One region of the Nocardia sp. NPDC020380 genome, then DNA from elsewhere that is predicted to be linked to it. Evidence: riboswitches for the same ligand, from Rfam matches in the RefSeq annotation. Region 1 holds a riboswitch; the other holds the start of a gene.
The links. Region 1 has a riboswitch for magnesium ahead of ACH438_RS44340 (NRAMP family divalent metal transporter). Riboswitches for the same ligand answer to the same signal wherever they lie in the genome.
Positions count from the first base shown of each region.

Region 2: another riboswitch for magnesium. It lies ahead of ACH438_RS23705 (hypothetical protein); the one in region 1 lies ahead of ACH438_RS44340 (NRAMP family divalent metal transporter).

Region 1 covers NZ_JBIRVQ010000027.1:60,970-68,755, forward strand. Annotated here, with positions in the region: gene ACH438_RS44335 (hypothetical protein) at 1-1,594, shown strand, start outside; gene ACH438_RS44340 (NRAMP family divalent metal transporter) at 1,673-3,427, opposite strand; M-box (ykoK) riboswitch at 3,774-3,953, opposite strand; gene ACH438_RS44345 (hypothetical protein) at 4,287-5,006, shown strand; gene ACH438_RS44350 (aminoglycoside phosphotransferase family protein) at 5,042-5,995, shown strand; gene dinB (DNA polymerase IV) at 6,005-7,231, opposite strand; gene ACH438_RS44360 (nuclear transport factor 2 family protein) at 7,296-7,772, opposite strand.
Region 2 covers NZ_JBIRVQ010000008.1:263,997-271,782, forward strand. Annotated here, with positions in the region: gene ACH438_RS23680 (alpha/beta hydrolase family esterase) at 1-321, shown strand, start outside; gene ACH438_RS23685 (YbhB/YbcL family Raf kinase inhibitor-like protein) at 370-936, shown strand; gene ACH438_RS23690 (DNA polymerase domain-containing protein) at 996-1,979, shown strand; gene ACH438_RS23695 (nitrate/sulfonate/bicarbonate ABC transporter ATP-binding protein) at 2,012-3,298, opposite strand; gene ACH438_RS23700 (ABC transporter permease) at 3,327-5,084, opposite strand; gene ACH438_RS23705 (hypothetical protein) at 5,084-5,833, opposite strand; M-box (ykoK) riboswitch at 6,016-6,186, opposite strand; gene ACH438_RS23710 (DUF3558 domain-containing protein) at 6,268-6,795, shown strand; gene ACH438_RS23715 (DUF3558 domain-containing protein) at 6,795-7,316, shown strand; gene ACH438_RS23720 (hypothetical protein) at 7,356-7,547, opposite strand.

The sequences.
Region 1 (7,786 bases):
CGGCGCTCACACAGTCGCAATCTGTGGCGCTCACACCGTGGCCATCGCGCATGCCCAATCGGATCCGGCCACCTGGTACGTGAGCTCCGGCGCACCCGCCGGCGGTACCGGTAGCGCCGATTCCCCCTTCGAATCCCTCGCCCGCGCAGAGACTGCCGCGCAGGACGGCGACACCATCGTGGTGCAGCCCGTCGCGCGCACCGCACCCGCACTGGACGGCGGCATCGCACTCAAACCGGGACAGCACCTCATTGGCGGCGGACCGGCCGTCCTCGGTGCGTCGGCGGACGCGGCCCTGCCGCGCATCACCAATACCACCGGCAATCTCGACGGCGATGCCGTGCGGCTCGCGCCCGGCGCGGAGGTCCGGAACCTGGTGATCGCGGGCGCGCGGCGCGGCGGCATCTACGGCCTCGACGCCGCCGGCGCGGTGATCACCGGAAACGATGTCTCCGCAACGAATCAGGAATGCGGTGACGGATTCATGATCGGGCCGTTCTCGCTGCCGCCCACACTGGCGGTCGGCGCCAGCGCGCCGCCGGTGCCGGACTTCCTCACTCTCAACAATGGGTGGGCGGGCATCATGACCGACTTCGACAGTGCCGCCGGTGAGGTGCACATCGACGGAAACGTCGTGCACGACACGGCCTGCGGGGACGGCATCGACCTGCGAGCGCGGGGGACCAGCCGGATCGACGCCCGCATCAGCGGAAACACCGTGCATCACGTCAATCTCGGGCTCGCCAAACTGTCCTTGCTCGCGCTCGGCGTGCAAGCCGACGGCAATGCGCGGCTCACCGCCGAGCTGGACGGCAATACCCAGACCGAGATCGCCTCGCCCGCAACCTCGCTGCTCAACAACCTGGCCGACAGCGAAGGCGTGTTCCTCAACCCGCTCGGGCAGGCGCACCTGGATGTCAGCCTCTCGCACAACACCTTCCGGAACGGCTACGGGAACTTCTCGGCCAACGGCCTGGAATACGTCACCACCAGCGGCGCACCCGAGAGCCGGGTCCGGGTCACCGACAGCGATTTCGACACCGTCGCCGGCGACATCATCGAGAACTACAACCTCAGCACCGACGGCGCCCGGCAATCCCTGACCCTGGACCGGGTCGGCGCGCACCACTCGACCTTCCCGGGCGCGGCCCTCAACCCCGTGGTCCCGGCCAATCTCGGAAGCTGCGTGGTGACAACCAACTTCGGGCGCACCGCGCACACCGACCTCACCATCGCCGACTCCGACCTCGGTGACTGCAGCGCCGACGGCATCGGCCTGGTCGCCTACACCCCGACCGGCCCCGAGCCCAGCACCGCCGAACTGACCTTCGACATCCACGACACCACGCTGAACGGCGCCGCGGCACACGGCATCAACATCATCAACGTCGGCGACACCGCCATCCTGCACGGCGCCATCGCCCGCACCACCCTCACCGCCGCACAGGAGGAACTCCTCCGCACCAATAGCAGCGATGGCCGGATCGGCAGCGCCGCATTGAACATCGACCACACAACCGTCGACGGCAGACCCCTGAACTGCCCCATCACCGACCCGAAGGTCGACCTGACCGGCATCCCCGCCACCTGCTGAAATCGCCCTCCCGAAACGACTTCGCGCCGGACACCCCAGGGCGTCCGGCGCGAAGTCGTTGTTCGGATCGTTCGGTGGCTAGCCGGTGATCTGCTGGAAGATCTTGACGCCCACCAGGATCACGGCGATCAGCAGGTAACCGCGGAGTGCGATCATGCCCGCCATGCGGCCCATGGAGAAGGCCGGCCGGTCCAGCGTGGCCAGCGCGGGGGTGCGCCAGGTGTCGCGGTCGGTTTCGCGGATCGCCTTGCGCTCGGCCTTGGTGAGTGGCGTCGCGTCGAGCTCCTCGACCTGATCCGGGTCCAGGCCGCCCAGTTCGGCCGCGGTGCGCTCGGTGGCTTTGCGCCGGCCGCGCTGCCAGGCCAGCAGCATGGCCGCGCCACCCAGCACGCCGATCAGCGCGCCCACTCCGAAGCCGACCTCGAGAGTCAGCGTGGACAGGTTCGGGAAGAACGTGGCGGCGGTCAGGGCCAGCGACAGCAGCACCAGCGACCACACGATCACACCGGCGACGATGTTCTGCCGCACCGTGTTCACCCACGGCCCGAGCACCGCCTTGTCATTGCAGAGCAGCACCAGGAACACCGTGGCCGAGGGCAGCAGGACACCGGCCAGGGCCTGCACACCCTGGGTCAGCAGACCCAGCACGTGATCGGGGCTGAACGCCACCGCGCCCGCGACGGCCAGCAGCGCCGCGTAACCCGCGTAGAAGGCCGGGGCTTCGCTGATCTTCCAGTGCAGCGAGTGCCGCTTGCCGAGGGTGTCGCCGAGCGCGTACGTGGTGGCCAGGCCGACCGCGTTCGCGCCGATGAGCGAGGCGTCCAGCAGCAGGATCGCGAACAGCGCGCCCACGGTCGGGCCCATGTGGTCGTGCAGCGCCTGCGCCACCGCGCCCGCATCGGTGAAGTTGCCGATCGCGTCGGTGCCGGCCAGGCCGAAGGTGGCGGCGGCCATGATGGCGATCGCGCCGATCATCACCACGACGATGCCGACCCACAGGTCGATCCGCTCGTACTTGATCCAGCGCGGTGTGATGCGCTTGTCGACGATGTTGGACTGCTGGAAGAACAGCTGCCACGGCGCCACGGTGGTGCCCACGATGGAGACGATGAGCAGCAGCAGGGTCGAGTTCAGGCCGCCCGGGAAGGACGGGAGGAAGCCGTGCGCGGTGTCCTTGACGCTCGGGTGCACCATGATCGCGAGGGGGAACATCACGATATTGATGGCGATGAGCGCGAAAAGGAAACGCTCCCAACGCCGGAACGAACCGCCCGCCACGACCGCGAACAGCAGCAGCGCCGCGAGCGGCACCGCGATCCACTTCGGCAGCCCGAAGTAGCCGAGAGCCATTGACACACCGATGAATTCGGTGACGATGGTCAGCGCGTTGACGATGAACAGGTCACCGACGCTGAACGCGCCCCAGAACTTGCCGAAGCGATCGAAAATGAGTCGTGCGTGTCCCACGCCGGCGACCGCGCCGAGGCGGACCACCATCTCCTGGTTCACGTAGAGCACGGGGATGAGCAGTACGAGGGTCCAGACCAGGGCCATGCCGTAGTTCTGCCCGGCCTGCGCGTAGGTGGCGACGCCACCGGCGTCGTTGTCGCCGACCATGACGATGAGGCCCGGGCCGATGATGGCCAGCAGCATGCGGAGTCGCTGCTTGCGCGAACGCCCTTCGGCGGAGTCGTGCATCTTGATGGTGCCCAGGGCGCCCACGATGTCGCCGACGTGCGCGCTGTCCATGACGGCGCCGGTCGGCTGGTGGGTGTCGGCTGGTGCGGTGACGGTGGCAGTGCGGCGGCCGGAGCCGTTCGCGAAGAAGGCCATGATCCTTCCCTCGCTTTCGATCAAAGGTACTTCGGCATGCGGAAGGTGCCGGTTGCCACCGGATTTCGGGCACACGTCAATTACCCGGGCATACTCGAAGACACCTCGCAGCGGCGAATGGATCGCCGGAAAGGCCGAAAGTGATTGCGGGTCAGTCGTCTACCGATTCGCGGCAAGCCGGGAACGAAAGAACTCTGTAGTCCGGACTGGGATAAGGACTATCGCCGGAACTCATTTGTCGTCCCTCACCTCCTTGCCGTCGGGACGCACGCGGACGCCATGTACCTGGTCGCGTCAGTCCTCACGGACGGCAAGAGGGAAACACGGCCGCGCCGAACGGCGAAGCCCCGCACCCCTCTCGTCAGAGCTTCGGCACTGCACGACGTATCCGGGGGCTCGCGGCCCGGGGAAGCCACTTAGGATCACCCCTTAATCCGGGGTGATCTGTCCTAACCCTGGGCGTCTCTCGACGTCGTCGGATCAGTGGCCTGTGTTCGTACAGGAGCCTCGCCTAGCGAGGTGCTGACTGGGCAATATTGGGCTCCGCCAACGAATATGTCAAATCAGCCCGGTCGGTTCCTTCGGATCGCCTGGGGCCCAACGGGCCTCGTGAAATGCGGATATCCGATACTGCCCGTTATATCCGACTTTGGAATTTGTTTACTCTTCGTTCACCATCGGTATGTTCAGGTTTACGGTTCGGATATAGGGCATTGAAACCGATATTCCCCATTGTGTGTCCCACCACTTCAGGACAAACGTCCATTGCAGATGGCTATGAACAAACTTAAGGTTTGCTTGGAACTAGCTAATCCTGCGATAAATCCTGATACCGCAGGGCTGAGATTGAGGGGAAATCGTGCTCGAGACCAAGCTTGCCGCGTTCGCCGCGCTCGCTTCGACGGTATCGGTGATCGCCGCCGGTGCCGCTCATGCCGACGTTGATGCACAGTCGGACAATGTAATTCACTACACCGCGTCCGCCACCGGCGACGGCGCCCAAATCTCCACCGATATCGGCTCACTCGCGGTCGAGAACGGCGCCTTCGAAATCAAGGCCCCCGATGGCCAGGTGATTGCCGGAACCGAATTATCCTTCCGAGTGGACGATTTCGTGTTTCCCATCGCCGCGGCGATCCACGACAATTCCGCGACGCTGACCCCGCTGTTCGACCTGCCGCACGCGCTCTACCGCCCGGTGGACCTCCCCTTCCAGGACACCGCCCCGTGGAAGTCCCCGTACGACCGTGAGCAGGCCGCCTGGAACCGCATGAAGGACACCATCTCCACCGGCGCCGTCATCGGCACGACGGTCGGCCTCATCGGTGGCGGCGTGGTCGGCTGCGCCCTCGGCGGCCTCGCCGTCGGCAGCGGCGTCACCCTGGCCACCGGCATCATCGGCGGCCTCTTCACCTTCCTGCCGGGCGCCGTGGTGGGCTGCCTCGTCGGCGCGGCGGCCATGGCCCCGCTCGGCGCCATCGCCGGCGCGATCGCGGTGACCGCTCCGGTGGCCATCGCGGCCGCGATCCAGTACTTCACCACCATCAACGCCCCGTTCAACCCGGCGCCCGCCAAATAAATAAGGCACACCGCAGTCGCGCGTAGGCTGGCCGAGTGTTGACCCCGCCCAGGGATCTACCCTCCGACCGCCTGCGCGCCGTGCTGTTCCGGCACTGGTCCATTCACGCCGAGATCCTCGAATATGTGCCGCTGGGATTCGGCAGTCACCATTGGCGCGCCGGTGACGGTGACCGCGAATGGTTCGTCACCGTGGACGAATTGGCCACGCCCCGGCAGACGGCCTTCGAACGATTGACCGCGGCCCTCGGCACCGCGCGGGCACTGTGCACCGCCGGACTCGACTTCGTCGTGGCGCCCGAAACCGGCACGGACGGCGCCGTATCGGCCAGGGCCGGAACGCGATTCGCGGTGTCCTGCTACCCGTACCTGGCCGGTGAGCATTTCGATTGGGGCGAATTCCGCGACGAGGGGCAGCGGCAGGCGGTCTTCGACATGATCGTCGGGGTGCACGGGGCCGCCGTACCCGGCGCCGCTCGAACCGACGACTTCACGATCACCCACCGCGCGGAGATCGACGCCGCGCTCGCCGGTCATGTGGCCGACGAGGGTCCGTACGCCGCGCCGATGGTCGACCTGCTCGCCCGCCGTGCCGGGGCCCTGCGTGCCGAGTTCGCTCGCTACGACGCCCTCGCCGGAGCCGCCCGCACCGCCTCGGCGCGGGCGGTCGTCACGCACGGAGAACCGCACGCGGGCAACACCATCCGGACTTCGGAGGGCTGGCGGTTGCTCGACTGGGATACCGCTCTCGTCGCCCCGCCCGAACGCGATCTGTGGGATCTCGACCCCGGCGACGGCTCCCTCCTGGCGGCCTATGCGCACGCCACCGGCGTGGACCCGCGACCGGAGCTCATCGAGTTGTACCGCCGCCGTTGGGATCTCACCGATGCCGGCGAATACGTCCACCGTTTCCGTCGCCCGCACACCGACTCCGCCGACGACGCGCAGTCCTGGTCCAACCTGGTGGAGCTGATCGACGGGATGTCCTGATCTCGCCGATCAGTCGGGGAGCATGGGGACCGACAGGCCCTCGCCTCGATGGAGGAGGGCGGCGCGGGTTACCGCACCCGAACCGAAACGGTCGCGCAGGGCATCCAGGGTCGAGTCGAGGGTGGACTCGGCGCGATGTTCCAGCGGCAGCGACAGTTGCATGGTGTCGGCATCGTCGAGGTTGGTCAGGGCGACGCCGATGAGTGTGAGGCCGCGTTCGTGGATGAGCGGCCGCGCGGTGGCCAGCAGGGTGCGGGCGGCATCGAGGATCACCGCGCTGCGGTCGGTGGCCTCGGGCAGGGTGTGCGAGCGGGTGGCGCGGCCGAAATCGTCGAATCGCAGGCGCAGCACCACCGTTCGGCAGACCCGGCGGGCGCGGCGGAGGCGGTGGCCGAGCCGGTCCGCGAGACCGTGCAGATACGTCTCGATCTCGTCATCCGTGCGATCGCGGCGGCCCAGGGCGCGTTGCGCGCCGATCGAGCGGCGGCGGCGACCGGTTTCGACGCGCCGCGGATCACGGGCCCAGGACAGGGCGTGCAGATGGCGGCCGGCGGCCGGGCCCAGGGCCGCGGCCAGCGGTCCTTCGCCTAGTTCCGCGAGCTGGCCGACCTTGGTGATGCCGCGCTCGTGCAATTCCCGCGCCGTCACCTCGCCGACGCCCCAGAGGCGCTCGACCGGGAGCGGGTGCAGGAACTCCAGTTCGCCGTCGGGCGGAACCTCCAGCAGCCCATCGGGTTTCGACACCGCGCTGGCCACCTTGGCGAGGAACTTGGTGCGCGCCACCCCGACCGAGATGGGCAACCCGACCTCCACGCGGACCCGTGCCCGCAGGTCGCGCGCAATATCCATGGGCGACCCGGCGATTCGCCACAATCCGCTCACGTCCAGGAAGGCCTCGTCGATGGAGAGTCCCTCCACTTCCGGTGTGGTGTCCCGGAAGATCTCGAAGACGGCCTTGCTGGCCTGCGAGTAGGCGGCCATGCGCGGCGGCACCACGATGGCGTGCGGGCACAGGCGCAGCGCCTGCCGCGCGTTCATGGGTGTCCGAACCCCGAACGCCTTCGCCTCGTAGCTCGCGGCGAGTACTACGCCGCCGCCCACGATCACCGGTCGCCCGCGCAGGCGCGGATTGTCGCGCTGTTCCACCGATGCGTAGAAGGAGTCCAGGTCGGCGTGCAGAATCGCCGCCCGCTCCGGGCGGTCCCGGCTGCCCGCATCCGAACCCGACACGAACATATGTTCGCATACTCATCGGTCGGTTGTGTGGGCTACCGCGGGAACGCCACCCGCCCCTGCGGGCTCACGCGGCGTCGGGACGCTGCCCGCCGGAGGCGATGGCGAGGATGTCCTTGTTGCCATCGGCCCAGGTCGCGGTCATGGTGAGGGCATTGACCTTCCACTCTCCGGCGACCCGCTCCAGGCCGATGCGGTAGGCGCCGCCCAAAGTCCAGCGGGGTGAACCGAACAGGTTCGGGAGAATGTGCACGGCCTGGAAGACGGCGGTCAGCTCGGCGTGCTCCCCGTCGACGGTGACCAGGTGATTCCCGAGCAGATGCTGCGTGGCGTCGAAGGCGCCGATCAGCTTCTCCCAGTCGGCGCGGATCTGCGCGGGCGTCACGGTGGCCGGTTCGCCGCCCCAGATGCTGGAGTAGTCGAGGGTCACCTGCTCGGCGAAGGTGCCGGTGAAGGCATCCCAATCGCGAATGTCGATGTACCAGAAGACGCGAGTGGCCGCTTCGATGATGTCGGCGCGGTCCTGGGCGGTAGTGGCGGTCATGATGGTGCTCCGTT
Region 2 (7,786 bases), on a different contig from region 1:
CCGCACGGCGAACTCCGCGGGCGCACCTTGGGTTTGGCGGAATCGGCCGCGCAATGGCGAGCATTCGACGACTGCGCCGAGACCGGCGAGACGGTGACCACCGAACAGTCGCGCCGCTACACTTCCGGCCCCGGCGCCGGCGGAACCCGGGTCGTCGACTGGACGGTGTTCGGCGGCGGCCACACCTGGCCCGGCATTCCGATCCCCGGCGAGTGGGCCAACTATCCGGGCGCCGCCGTATCGATGGAATTCCATGCGACCGAGGAGATCTGGCGTTTCGCCGAGCCCCTGCTGATCCCGGCCGACGCCCGCAAGCTCTGACCACCGACTCCCGACAGCTGAACAAGACACGCAGACAGGAAGATTCACATGGCATTGCTCGGCAAGGTGCTCCGTAACCGGCGCGCGGGCGAGACGCAGATGGCCTGGAACCTGCCGGACCTGGCGGCCGCCGACGATATCGAGGTCACCAGCGCCGACTTCACCCACGAGACCACACTGGCCCTGATCCACGCCGGCAAGCGGGCCGGCGGCCGGGACGAGTCGCCCGCGCTGGCCTGGTCCACCCCGCCGGCCGGCACCGCCCAGCTGCTCCTGGTGGTGGAGGATCCCGACGCCCCGACCGCACAACCCTTCGTGCACTGCGTCGCTCTCCTCGACCCGGCCGTCACCGAACTGCCGCGCGGCGCACTGCGTGCCGAGGCCGCGCCGGCCGGCGTCCGGTTGCTGCGCTCGGGCTGGGGCCGCGAGTACATGGGCCCGTCCCCGGTCAAGGGCCACGGCCCGCACCGATACGCCTTCCAGCTCTTCGCCCTCACCACCCCGATCACCGAAGTGGGCGGTAAGAGCCCGGAAGAGGCGAAACCCCGCGACGTGCTCGCCGCCGCCCGTGCCCACGCCCGCGGCCGCATCGACGGCTTCTACGAGCGCTCCTGAATCGGCGACCCCCGGCCGCGACGGTTGACGCGGCCGGGGATCCGGCGCATGGTGGGCCGATGAGCGAAGCTGGTGGGCCGACTGATGCCGGGGCCCGGGCCGGGGTGAAGCTGACCAGTCTCGACAGCCCGCTGTTCGACGGGGCGGAGGCGACCAAAGGTGACCTCATCGACTATCTGGAAGCGGTGGGGGAGCGGCTGGTACGGCAGCTGCGCGACCGGCCACTGTCCGTGGTGCGGGTACGGCCGGGCCAGGAACCCTTCATGCAGAAGAACCTGCCCAAGTACACGCCGGAATGGGTGCAGCGCAAGACGATCTGGGCCGAGAGCTCGAAACGCGAAGTGACATACGCACTCTGCGACGACGTGCGCACCCTGCTCTGGTTCGGCAACCAGCGCGCCGTGGAATACCACGTCACGCTGCTGCTGGCCGAGGGCCTGGCCGACTACTCCGGCAGTCCCACCCATCTGGTGCTGGATATCGACCCCGCACCCGACCAGCCGTTTCGTCAGGTGGTGGACGCCGCCGAACTGATCCGCCGGGCGCTGGACGCCGACGGCCTCGCCGGTGCGGTGAAGACCAGCGGCTCGAAGGGCGTGCACATCTTCGTCCCCGTCGTCCCGGGGATCAACCTCGAGGACGCCGCGGCCGCCACCCGTGCCATCGCCGCGCGCGCCGAACGCCTCGATCCGGCCCTCGCGACCACCGCCTTCATCCGGGAAGACCGCGGCGGCAAGGTATTCCTGGATTCGACGCGGGCAGGCGGCGCCACCGTGGTGGCCGCCTACAGCCCTCGTATCCGCCCCGGCGCGACGGTGTCGTTCCCGGTCAGCTGGGCCGACCTACCCGCCATCGACCCGCACGACTTCACAATCCGCACGGCCGCAAAGGAACTCGGCGACCGCGACCCCTGGGCCGAGCACATGCCCGCGCCTCAGACGCTTCCTGAAGACCTGATCGCCGAGGGCCATACCATCCCTGTCGCCCGCGTCCAGGCCATGCACGAGGGCAAGCGCCGTGCCAAGGCCCGTCGCGAACCCTGAACCGCCGCAGGCGAACCGCAGCGCCTGGACGGTCAGCCGTGCACCGGGTGCCGGGTCAACAGCCGCTCCGCCGCGTCGTATTCGTACAGCTCCGCGTAGCGGCCCCAGTCGATGGCGATCCGGAGTTGTTGCCGCGCTGCGTCTTCGGTGAAGCCTCGCCGTAGCAGATCGAGGAACAAGCCGTCGCGGACCTGTTCGCCCGGGGCGCTGTTGAGTGCATGATCGATGGCGCCGACCAGTGGGGCCTTCGCGCGGGCCAGGCGCGCGAAAATGGCCTTGGCGGTATCGATGTCGGCCTCGGTGAAGAGCCTGCCGTCGAGGGTCAGATCGAGATCGCCGTCGGCGGCGGTGGCCAGGCCGAGCAGGGTCGCCGCATCGACCAAGGGCATGAGGTCGTCGAGCTCGAAGCGCAGTCCGGCGGCCAGGTCCGGGAGGTCGGCGCGACCGCCGGTGGCGGCCACCAGATCCAGCATGCCGCCGATGCCGTCCACACTCGCATCCGGCAGCGGGCGGGTGGTGGGGGTCGGCGTGATGGACGCGTGGTCACCGTCGAAGGGGGAGTCGGTGAGCATGCGGTAGGCCTGATCCACCAGCTGCTGGAAGTGCGCGCCGCGGGGATCCCGCGGGTGTTCGAGACCGATCCGGATCTCACCCTTGATGCGGCCGGGATTGTTGTCCAGCACCAGGATTCGGTCCGCCAGCAGCACGGCTTCCTCGATATTGTGGGTGACCATCAGCATGGTCTTGGTGGGGAAGGCGGTCTCGCCCCACAGGCGCATGAGCTCGCCGCGCAGGTTCTCGGCGGTGAGCACGTCCAGTGCCGAGAACGGCTCGTCCATGAGCAGTACCTCCGGTTGCACCACCAGGGCACGCGCGAAGCCGACCCGCTGCCGCATACCGCCGGAAAGCTCCTTGGGATAAGCGTTCTCGAAACCGTCGAGTCCGATCATGTCGATGGCGTCGGTGACGCGTTCACCGCGCTCGTACGCCGGCATCCCCTGTGCGCGCAGCCCGAGTTCGACATTCTCCCGCACCGTCAGCCAGGGCAGCAGCGCGAAGGTCTGGAAGACCATGGCGGTACCGGCGGACGGTTCGGTGATCTCGGCGCTGCGCAGCCGCGCGGTACCCGCCGAGGGCCGCACCAGACCGGCGATGATCCGCAACAGCGTGGACTTCCCGGAGCCGGATTTGCCCAGCAGCGCAACGATTTCCCCCTCTCGCAACTCCAGGCAGACATCGGACAGTACCGGCAGTTGCTCGCCGGAGGGGTTGGTGAAGTTCTTGGTGACACGATCCACGGTGATGACCGGAGCGGACATGGTTGTTCTCCCTACAAAGATTGCTGAATTACACGAGCGCGAAGCGCTTTTCGGCTTTCACCTGCAGCCGCCGCCACACCAGGCGGTTGATGGCGACGGTGACGACGCTCATGACGAAGGTGCCCAGCAGCACCTTGGCGAAGTCGCCGGCCGCGGTGGCATTGGTGATGTACGCGCCCAGGCCGAACGCCTCCAGATGGGTGTGCCCCGATTCGACGACCTCACCGACCAGCGTCGCGTTCCACGCCCCGCCGAAGGCGGTGATGGCGCCGACCACATACCCGGGCGCGATCGCGGGCAGTATCAACGACTTCCAGCGCTGCACGCCCTGCACGCCCAGATCGTCCATGGCCTCCCGCAGATCCGTGGGGATCTGCCCGGCCGCGGCGATCACATTGAACAGCACGTACCACTGCGCGCCCAGCGCCATCAGCACCGTGCCGCCGATATTCAGCGAGATACCCGTGTAGGTGAGCGCGGCGATCACGAAGATGTACAGGAACTGCGCCGGGAAACTGGCCAGCACCTGCACCACCGGCTGCGCGAACCGGCACACCCGCGGATTCATGCCGATCCACACGCCGATCGGCACCCACACCACCGTGGATACCACCAGCAGCACCATCACGCGGAGCAGACTGGCCAGGCCCATGAGCGTGGTCGGCCCGAATTCCGCGAAGCCGACGGTCCTTTCGAAGTAGGCGGCCAGCGTCCAGGTGCCCCAGGCCAGCGCCGCGAACAGCAGCCCGAAGAAGATCGCGTCGCCGGTGCGGCTGTCGCGCCGGTCGTCGTACGCGGAGCGCGTGCTGTGCCCGAACACCCGCATGACCCGGTCGAGACCCTCACCGACCGGCCGCAGCAGGCGCGCGGTCCGGCCCGGCAGCGTGGAGCGCCGCAGCAGGTCCAGCACCAGACTCCGTGGCGCCAGCGCGCTTTCGGTGTTCTCCACCCGGAAGCGCTCCGACCAGGCCGTGAACGGCCGCCAGAACAGCACGTTCACCAGCGCGATGGTGATCACCATGACCGCCGCGCCCAGCATGAGATTCCCGACCTGCGCGTCCACGGTGGCGGCGGCGATGAAACTGCCCATGCCGGGCAGCGCCTGATCATTGCCCGCGACCGTGATCACCTCGGACGAGGCGAGCATGAACCACGCGCCCCCGAAGCTCATCATCCCGTTCCAGATCATCGGCACCATGGCGGTCGGCACCTCCAGCCGCCACAGCCGCTGCCAGCGGGTCAGCCGCATCATGCGCGCCGCGTCGTCGAGCTCGCGCGGCATATTGCGCAGCGCCTGGTAGTAGGCGAAGGTCATGTTCCACGCCTGCGCGGTGAAGATGGCGAAGATGCACGCCGCCTCCGCACCCAGGTAGGAGCCGCGGAACAGGGCCACGAACGCGGTCACCGTGATCGACACCAGCGCCAGCACCGGCACCGACTGCAGCACGTCGAGCATGGGCACGAGCACCTTCTCGGCCCGCCGCGACCGTGCCGCCCACTGCCCCACGACCAGCGTGAACACAATGGACGCGAGCAGCCCGAGGAACATGCGCAGCGTGGTCCGCGCCGCGTAGTACGGCAGGTTCGACGGATCGGTGGAAACGGTGTCCTGCCCGGTGTCCGGCGTCCAGGGCACCGTCATATCGCGGAAGAGCCTGAGCACCACGATGATCAGCACGGCGGCCGCGCCGATCAGCAGATAATCCGTCCCGCGCAGCCGGTTGCGGACGACCGGGACATCCGGAGCCGTCTTGGGGGCGTTGGGGATTGCGAGTTCGAGAGTCATCAGTCGTTCGCCTCCGGTGCGGGCGGGGCGGTCATGACGTTGTAGTAGTGGACGGCCGACGCGATCAGCGCGGGCACGCCGATGATCAGGTTGAACACCACCACGCCCATCCCGGCGCCGACGACCGCGCCGGCGAGACAGCCGACGATCGTGCCGAGCGGCCCGGCGGCCGCGGTGCCGAGGGCGCCGGTGAATACACACCCCAGCGGCCCGCCGACGATCGCGCCCAGCAGCGTGCCCACCGCGAGCGCGACGGTCAGCTCGTTGTTCACATTGGCCATGGCGGTGTTCATCCGATCCTCGGGGGTATCGGAAATGTGCTGCGCCAGCAGGATCGGCTCGGTGGTGCGGGCCTCGGCATCGAGTTGCGCCGTCCGGGTGCGCTCGGCCGCGGTGGCGGGCCGGGCCAGGTCGGCGCGCGGGGTGAGGGTCGCGGTGGTGCCGTCCACCTGCGCGTCGACCGGGAAGACGGTGTCCTGCCGGATGACCGTCAGCGGGATCGCCGTGAGCGCCACGCCGTTCGAATCGGTGATCCGGAGCTGATTCCCGTCGACCTGGAGCGACCCGGCATCGGTGTGCAGCACGACCGAGCGGTCTTCGATCCGCGCCTGCCCGCCGATCGCAGCGGCCGGGGTGCCGGCCTCGGCGGGTCCGGTGTGTTCCGGCGGCTCGGCCAGGCCGACGGCATGGCCGGCCAGTGCGGTGGTGGTGATCGCGGCGGTGGCGAGCGCGAGCATACGAATTCTCATCTTTTATGCCTCGTGTGATCGCTGCCCGAATTGTATTCAGGGCAGCACAAATTTACCGATCGGCACTGTGGCGCCTACGGTGATGAATTTTTCTCGCGAAATTCCGCTGTGGTTCCGGAATTGCGCATGCGTGTATTCCGATGAGCACGCTTGGGAGGAAGGCCCGTGGATCATGAGATGGGCAGACACCCCTCTCGTCAGAGCTTCGGCACTGTACGACGTATCGCTATGAACGGAAGCCACCTTGGATAACCCCTTAATCCGGGGAAATCTGTCCTAACCTTGGGCGTCTCTCGACGTCGTCAGATCAGTGGCCTGTGTTCGTACAGGAGCCTCGCCTATCGAGGTGCAATGCCCAACGTAGTAAAGGCTCCGTAAAAAGTCAAAAGGCTTCTTTTCGACGCATCTTCGATACGTCGCCTACTCTGGTCGGCGTGGTGAGAGCAGTATCGGCAGCGGCGGGGATCGCCCTGATCGGGGTGGCGGTAGCGGGCTGCGGGCATGCGGATCGGCCGGCGGCGGCGCCGACGACCACGAGTGCCGGGCCGATCGCGCCCTCCCCGAACACCATCGGGCTCTGCGGTGGGGTCGCCGACTCCGACGTCGAACAGGCGACGGGAGTGCCAGGCCTGCAGCGCGTGGCGATCAATCCGTTCAGCTGCGGCTGGCAGTCGGCCGCCAGCGGCGACTACACCGTGATCTTCCATTGGTTCCGTGGCGCCGGACTCGACGCGCGCCGCGATCAGATCACCGACAGCACACCGGCCACGGTGACGGTGGCCGGCCGCTCCGGCCTGAGCTGGACCTCCGCGCAGTCCTGCGAGGTGGGCGTGCCCTTCGGCGGCACCGATTTCATCGATTGGTCCATCAAGGCGGGTACCTCCGAAAACGGCCGCCCGCAGCCGTGTTCGGCGCTCGAGCAGCTGGCCGCGGAGACCCTGGCGAAGGCGGGGCAGGGGTAATGCGCAGAGTCTGGACGGGTGTGGCGCTGGCCGCGGCCGCCGTGGCCACCATGGCGACACTGACGGGATGCACGCAGCATTCCGGGGATTCGGCGGTGCGGCAGTCGGTCGACCCCAATCTGCTGGCCGGGTGCGGTCCGATCGAGGATCAGAAGATCGCGCAGATCGTCGGCCTGACCGGTCTGCAGCAGCAGAGCCGGCCCACCATCTGCAATTGGACCGGCCGGAATTCGGCCGGCGCCCCCGTCGATGTCACCTACGCCTGGCTGCAGAACGACACCATGGGCCGCGAGGCCGAGGTGGCCGGGCAGTCCGGTTATCAGATCGAACGTGTGGTCGTGAAGCACTTCTCGGGGATGTACTGGCACGCCTCCGGCGATCCGGGCAGCTGCGCGGTGACGGTGGCCGACACCGGGACCGTCACCTGGTGGGTGCAGAACCGCGACCGGTCCGCGCAACCGGATCCGTGTGCCGCGGCAATGACTCTGGCCGAGGCCACCCTCGCGGTGGACGGCGTCTGACTTTCTGCTGCAACCTGTTTCAGTGTTTTCCGGGCCGTCTCAGTGCTTGAGAAACGTTGCGGCGATGTTCCAGAACATGTTCTGGTCCACTTTATGGAAATCCCAGGTCTCCGTGAGACTGTGCGTGGCGGTCACGATCGCCGGAATATCGAAGTCGTGACGGCTGGCCGTGCCCTTGGCCTCGACGGCGGTGATGACGAAGGCGGTGGCGGTTTCTGCTGTGTGGGGCATGTGCGAGCTCCAATCGAGTACCGGGCCGGGTAGGTCGTGCGGGCAGTGCGGGGCGATGCGTGGCCGCGGACATCGTCGGCCGCGCCACGCATCTGAACGCCGTGACGCGCATCGCGGCCGGCGCGTCACTGGCGTTTCCGTCCAGTTTTGTTTCGGCGAGTGACGCAGGGGAGTTCCGAAAACGCCAACTCGCTCGATGGGGCGCCAAACTCTTGCTGGGGAGTTGCCCAAATACCGTA